3 regions of the Arthrobacter sp. E1SS-5 genome follow, and region 2 is predicted to be linked to each of the others. Evidence: predicted binding sites of a transcription regulator. Region 2 holds the regulator's gene; each other region holds the start of a gene.
The links. The regulator LexA, encoded in region 2, represses DNA repair genes until DNA is damaged. The targets are predictions, from matches to a motif close to TCGAACANNTGTTCGA.

Region 1: a site for LexA is predicted at 1,068-1,083, ahead of ACIGJD_RS19965 (shikimate dehydrogenase). Genes of this name have one in related genera too.
Region 3: a site for LexA is predicted at 1,118-1,133, ahead of ACIGJD_RS08815 (LexA family protein). Genes of this name have one in related genera too.

Annotation. Positions count from the first base shown of each region.
Region 1 covers NZ_CP172703.1:4,285,845-4,288,074, reverse strand. Annotated here, with positions in the region: gene ACIGJD_RS19970 (IclR family transcriptional regulator) at 160-1,023, shown strand; gene ACIGJD_RS19965 (shikimate dehydrogenase) at 1,175-2,056, shown strand; gene ACIGJD_RS19960 (bifunctional sugar phosphate isomerase/epimerase/4-hydroxyphenylpyruvate dioxygenase family protein) at 2,056-2,230, shown strand, end outside.
Region 2 covers NZ_CP172703.1:1,557,375-1,559,604, forward strand. Annotated here, with positions in the region: gene ACIGJD_RS07215 (ATP-dependent DNA helicase) at 1-654, shown strand, start outside; gene lexA (transcriptional repressor LexA) at 763-1,500, opposite strand; gene ACIGJD_RS07225 (LysM peptidoglycan-binding domain-containing protein) at 1,858-2,208, shown strand.
Region 3 covers NZ_CP172703.1:1,900,320-1,902,549, forward strand. Annotated here, with positions in the region: gene ACIGJD_RS08810 (Y-family DNA polymerase) at 1-679, opposite strand, end outside; gene ACIGJD_RS08815 (LexA family protein) at 672-1,103, opposite strand; gene ACIGJD_RS08820 (hypothetical protein) at 1,658-1,879, opposite strand.

The sequences.
Region 1 (2,230 bases), 1.7 Mb from region 2:
GGGCGTGATGCGGCTGGAGTCCGGAAAAGACCCGGCATAAGCAGCCACATGGTGGGAGCTGCTTGTGCGATACAGAAACTATGACTGTGAGGGCTGTCACCTGTCAAGAAAAATAATCACCATCTAGAAGTAGCTCTCACATTGTGGCAACATGGAGCTATGAGTGTGAACCAAACCACAGCGGTCAATGAAGAATCCGCTGCCGCAGTCCCCGCCGCGGAACCCGTGAATGCCATGCCGCCGGAGGGGAAGGTTGGCGGACGTCCTGCCGACCGCACGGACATGGTGGGCAAGGCCCTTGGCCTGCTTGTCCTGCTGGGGGACGAACCGCGCGGCGCAACCGCCGCGGATATTTCCCGCCGTGCGGAACTTCCCTTCAGCACCACTTACCGCCTGCTCGGCTCCCTGACCCGCGACGGCTTCGTCGACTACGAGCCGGACGGCCGCCGCTACCATCTGGGCCTGCGGATCTTCCAGCTGGGCCAGCGGGTCTCCAACCACCACGGCTTCGCGGGGACAGCCGTGCCCATCCTCCGCCGGGTCACCGAGCGGACCGGCGAGGCCAGCATCCTCAGTGTCCGCGACGGCCTGCACCACCTGACGGTCAGCAAGGTGGACGGGCCGCAGACTTTCCGTGTGACCAGCGACCCCGGCCACTTGGGCTCGCTCTCCACTACCGCGGTGGGCAAGGCCCTGGTGGCGTTCGCCGAGGATGCTGAACGGGAAAAACTGCTGGACGAGCTGCCGCTGGAAGAACTCACGGGGAAGTCGATCACCGACCGGGATGCCTTTAGGGCTGAAATCGGGAAGGTGCGCCGGCAGGGCTACGCCGTCATGGATGAGGAAAACGAGGCCGGAATGCGCGCAGTGGCCGTACCGCTGCTCAACGACCAGGGGCATGCCTTCGCCTCACTGGCAACAGCGGTGCCCGTCTTCCGCCTGGGCCTGGACGAGCTGATCGCCCACGTCCCCCTCCTGCAGGAAGCTGCCGCCGAGCTGGCGGCGAGGCTGCCGCAGCGGTAGCAGAACGCCAAATCAGACCCTACAAAGCCATTCTTGTTCGTATGTAGAACATAAGTGCGATAAGTGAACATTTGATGTACCGTAATCCCTATCACCTGCAGCGCGGCAAAGTTCCGCCGCTGCCAGGTGCTGTACCAAAGGAGCTGCACGCATGAGCAATCGAACTGAGTCCTACCTGGTGGGACTGGTTGGTGATGGCGTGATGCCATCGCTCACGCCGCCCATGCACGAACGGGAAGGTGACGTGCAGGGCCTGCGCTACCTGTACCGCCCCATCGACCTGCTGGAACTGGGGCTTACCGGAGAAGCCGTGGGTGCCATCCTGAACTGTGCCCGCACCCTGGGCTTCAACGGCCTGAACATCACCCATCCCTGCAAGCAGCTGGTCCTGGAGCACCTGGACGAAGTAAGCCCCGATGCGCGCCGGCTCGGCGCGGTCAATACGGTTGTCATCCGTGACGGCAAGTTCATTGGCCACAACACCGATTTCTCCGGCTTCGCCGCCGCGCTCGCCGCCGGACTTCCCGGGGCCCGGCTGGACCGCGTGGTGCAGCTTGGCGCCGGCGGCGCGGGATCCGCCGTTGCCTACGCCCTGCTCACCGCCGGCGTGCACACCCTGGACCTCGTGGACATGGACCCCGCCAGGGCAGCCGCACGGGCCGCCGAGCTGCAGGGCTTCTTCCCCCACAGCACCGTTACGGCACGCACGACGGCGGAGCTGCCGCAGCTGATGAGCCTGGCCGACGGTTTGGTGCACTGCACCCCGGTGGGCATGGCCGCCCATCCCGGCGTCCCGCTGGACCTTGACCTGCTGGAGTCCCGGCACTGGGTGGCGGACATCGTCTACCGTCCCATCGACACCGAACTGGTCCGGGGGGCCCGCGCCAAGGGCTGCGAGGTGCTGGACGGAGGCCGGATGGCGGTAGGCCAGGCCGCCGACGCCTTCCGGATCTTCACCGGGCTGGAGGCAGACCCGGACCGCATGCGCTCACACTTCCTGGAGCTCGTGGCCGCCGAGGAGGTGGCCGCCTGATGCGCACCGGGATCGCCACCGTCTGCCTCTCCGGCACCCTGAAGGAAAAGATGCAGGCCTGCGCCATCGCCGGCTTCGACGGCATCGAAATTTTCGAACAGGACCTGGTCACCTCCCCGCTCAGCCCCGAAGATGTGCGGAAGATGGCCGTGGACCTGGGCCTGGGCCTGGACC
Region 2 (2,230 bases):
GTTGGGTCACCCTTCGACTACCCCAAGCAGGGCATCCTCTACGTGGCCGGACACCTGCCAAAGCCCGGCCGCGGCGTGTCCCCGGAGGCGCTGGAGGAACTGGAAGCGCTGATCAAGGCGTCCGGCGGGGGAGCCCTCTGCCTGTTTTCCTCACGCCGCGCGGCCGAGGAAGCTGCCGATGCCCTCCGGCCCAAGCTGGACATGACCGTCCTCTGCCAGGGGGAATCGACCATGACTGCCCTGGTTAAGCAGTTCGCCGATGAACCGGACACCTGCCTGTTCGGAACCATGTCCCTGTGGCAGGGAGTCGACGTCCCGGGCGGCTCCTGCCGGCTGGTGGTGATTGACCGGATCCCGTTCCCGCGGCCCGACGATCCGCTGATGACGGCGCGTTCGCGCGCCGTGGCGCAGGCGGGCGGCAATGGCTTCATGTCCGTTTCAGCCACCCACGCTGCCATCCGGCTGGCCCAGGGCGCCGGGCGGCTTATCAGGTCAACAGGAGACAAGGGTGTGGTGGCCGTACTCGACTCCCGGCTGGCTACCGAGCGGTACGCCGGATTCCTGCGGGGCGCCCTGCCGCCGTTCTGGGCAACCACGGACCGCAGCAAGGCGCTGGCAGCCCTCACCAGGCTCGGCGCGGACGCGCTCCGGTAGATCCGGAAGTGCCGCAGGCCCGCGCCGGTGGAACCGGGGCGGGCCTGCGGCAGATTGGGGACCTCCGGCTGGATTTTGGGCCGGTGTGTTTTCGCCGAAGAGAATGGGCTAGAGCGAACGCAGGACCGAGACAACCTTGCCCATGATGGTGGCGTGGTCGCCCAGGATGGGTTCGTACTGCGTGTTTTGGGGAAGCAGCCAAGTGTGGCCGTCGCGCTGGCGGAAGGTCTTAACGGTAGCTTCGTCGTCGAGCAGGGCTGCAACGATGTCCCCGTTGGCTGCGTCCACCTGGCGCCGGACCACCACCCAGTCGCCGTCGCAGATGGCGGCGTCCACCATGGAGTCGCCCGCCACCCGCAGCATGAAGAGCTCGCCCTGGCCCACAAGCTGGCGGGGGAGGGGCATGACATCCTCGACCAGCTGCTCGGCCAGGATGGGACCGCCGGCAGCGATCCTGCCCACAAGCGGAACCATTGCCGTATCGAGCGCAGTGGGAAGCTCGGTCACCGAGGCGCCACCACCGGCGGGCTGGGGCGCAGGAGAGGTGCCTGCGGCCTTACCGGCACCGCCGTCCAGCGTGAGGGGCATCAGCACTTCCATGGCGCGCGGCCGCTTGGGATCGCGGCGAAGGTAACCCAGTTTTTCCAGCTGGGACAGCTGGTGCGTCACGCTGGACAGGCTTGCCAGCCCCACGGTATCGCCGATTTCGCGCATGGAGGGCGGGTACCCGTTCTCATTGACCGAGCGCTGGATGGTTTCGAGAATCTTCTTTTGCCTGGCCGTCAGGCCCTTGGCGGTCCTCTTGCTTTGCGGGGCGGTCCTGCCCCCGGCGGCTGCTGCTGCCATATTCGCCAATGCCTTTCGCTTGCCGCCGGACCTTCCGCCACAGCGCTTTTTACAGCGCCGCCGGAAGCACTCCCACTGTCATTGTCAGACCCTGCTGTTCAACTTCAGGGGTGGATGTTCTTAGGTTCAAAGCTAGGCCAGCCACATTGCTTTTTCAAACATTTGTTCTAGCGAGTCTCGACATTATTCGTTGATAGGTGCTAAAACTTAAACAAGTAAAGTTCGAACATGTGTTCTAACCAGCGCATGCCCTATTCGAAAACGTGGCCGGAGGAAGTTCCGGGCCGCGGTCTGAATGGTCGGGGCGGCCGCGGGTGGACACCCGGGCAGCACGGCAGGTCCAGGAGGGCTCAGTTCATGTCAGCTTCATCTCGTCACCAGGTTTCAGCTTCACCCGCGCCCCTGCGGCTCACCCGGCGGGGACGGATCGTCCTGATCGGCGTTCCGTTGGTACTCCTCGCGGTTCTCCTGCTGTCGCTGTCGGGGTTCTTCAACTCTCCGGCCAAGGCCTCCGACTCCGTCTCGGACCTGGCGGTGACACCCACGGTCACCGTGACGGTGCAGCCGGGCCAGTCGCTGTGGACCATCGCCGGTGCGGTTGATCCGGGCCGCGATGCCCGGGACGTGGTCGCGGATATCGTCCAGCTCAACAACCTCAGCGCCGGATCCGTCCTGCCGGGGCAGCAGCTGTTCGTCCCTACACACTGAACCCGCTGCCCATCCGCCGCCA
Region 3 (2,230 bases), 340 kb from region 2:
TGTCCCTGATCGCCACCGGATCGGCCCGGACCAGATCGGCGATGGTGAAGATCCCCATGGTGTTCAGCCGCCTGGTCAGCCGTCCGGCGACGCCCCACACTTCCTCGACGGACAGCCGACCCAGCAGCGCCTCGCGCTCCGGGGCGGGGACAGAGTCCCAGTGGCATACCCCGCCGAAGGCCTTGTTGTTCTTCGCCCACTTGTTGGCCAGCTTCGCCAGCGTCTTCGTCGGTGCGATCCCGACGCAGACCGGCACGCCGACGTTGCGCCGGACAGCCGCTTTCATCGACCGGCCCAGCGCCAGGAGCTCTGCAGGGGTACCTTTGACGCCGAGGAAGGCCTCATCGATGCTGTAAACCTCCAGCCAGGCCGAGTACCGTCCCAGCAGCTCCATCACACGGGAACTGATATCGCCATACAGCTCGTAGTTGCTGGACAGCGCGACCAGGCCCCATTCCTTGGCCCTAGGAGCCAGCTTGAACCAGGGATCGCCCATGCCGATACCCAGGGCCTTGGCTTCGGGGGAGCGGGTGACAGCGCAGCCGTCATTTTTGGACAGCACGATCACGGGCTTGCCTTCCAGGGAAGGGTTGAACGCACGCTCCGCCGAGGCGTAGAAGCAGTTGACGTCCACGTGAGCGATCTGCGGCATGTGCCGCATCAGGGCCGGCTTAGACATGATGCAAACACCGGAAGGCCGTGCCCCATATCGTCAGATCAGACAGGGCCGGCACTTCAATGTCCGGGTACTCAGGGTTCTCCGCCTGCAGGATCACTCCCTTCGGTGTGATCCTCAGCCGCTTGATCGTCAGCTCCCCATCCAGGACAGCGACGACCACGGACCCGTCACGCGGCTCCAGCGCCCGGTCAACGATCAGCTCATCCCCGTCGCTGATCCCGGCCCCGTGCATCGACTCCCCGGACACCCGCACCACGTAGGTGCTAGTGACGTCCTTAATCAGGTGCGCATTCAGGTCGATCCGGCCGTCGAAGTAGTCCTGCGCCGGCGAGGGGAACCCTGCCGCGACCGGCACCGGGGAGACCAGCACCGACAACAGAGACGCGCCCGCATCTATCACGCGGGGACCGACAATGACGCTCACAACACACCTTTTATTCGAATATTTGTTCGATTCCCTAAGCGTACTCGCTGACCCTGACAAAGCAGGATTTCCGGGCGAAGTTGCATGTGATGCAGGATTGTTGACCGGCTACCAAGGGAGGGGTCGCTGCCCACGGCCGGGGACAATTTCATCTGCGTTATCCACCGCTGCTACTGCCGAAGGGAGCTTCCTCGTGGCTCCCAAAAATCCAGCCGTGGATAACCCGCATTGCCCCCAACTGTGGACAGGACCGACGCCGAGCGCGCGGGCGAACCGGGGCTCGCCCTGGTTTTCGCTGCGCTTCAACCAGTTGATGGGCGTCCGCTGGCGCGGCCGGCTGTTGGGTCCAGGGCGCGCCGTCGCAGAGCTCCGGACCCCCTGGCCCTTGTGTGTCTACGACGATGCTCCTATAGTGGTCAAATCGCCCTCTTATGCGGCTGTTGTCGCTCGATTTTGGCAGTGGATCTCGTGGAAGTCGACGTTGCCGGATGCTGCCGGATAAGGGGCCACTGGGGAGCGGCTGCAGAGGGTGGGCGGATGCTACTCCGGGGTCGTCAGTCCTTGGTTTTCCAGCCCATGGCTGTTGTGTAGGCTGCCACGACGTATCCCCCGCCAAAGGACGGGTGGGATTCGGTGGTTTGGCGTAAGGTCGCGCTGGTGCAGCCCAAACCGTGGATAGCGTTCTTGGCCTTGGTGAGGGCGTCGCTGATACCCGTGGCTTCAACCGCAAAACAGCCCGACCCTTTGTCCGTCACGTATGTGAGGAAGAACGCCATGGAGGGAAGTTTGGCAGGACCAGGAGATTTTTCGTACGGCCTAAAGACCCCTCATGGGCATAGGTTTTGACACGTTTAGGGGTCCCATCCCCGGTCTCATTTAGCCAGTTCTTCCAGTGTCACTCTCAGAACTTCTACCTCTAGCCCTTGGAGGAGGGGGATGTCATGAACGAAAGCGTCCAGTTCCAGGACGCCAGCGTTTCCTCCTCGCGATTTGTACTGAAGCCAGAGGTCCTCCATAGAGAGCTCACCTTTTTCCAGGAGGTGCAGGGCTGCGGGGCGAGGATCGTATCTTTCCATCTCGACCTTCTGGATGCAGTTGGGCCGTGTGTTGTCTTTGCTGGAAAGGCA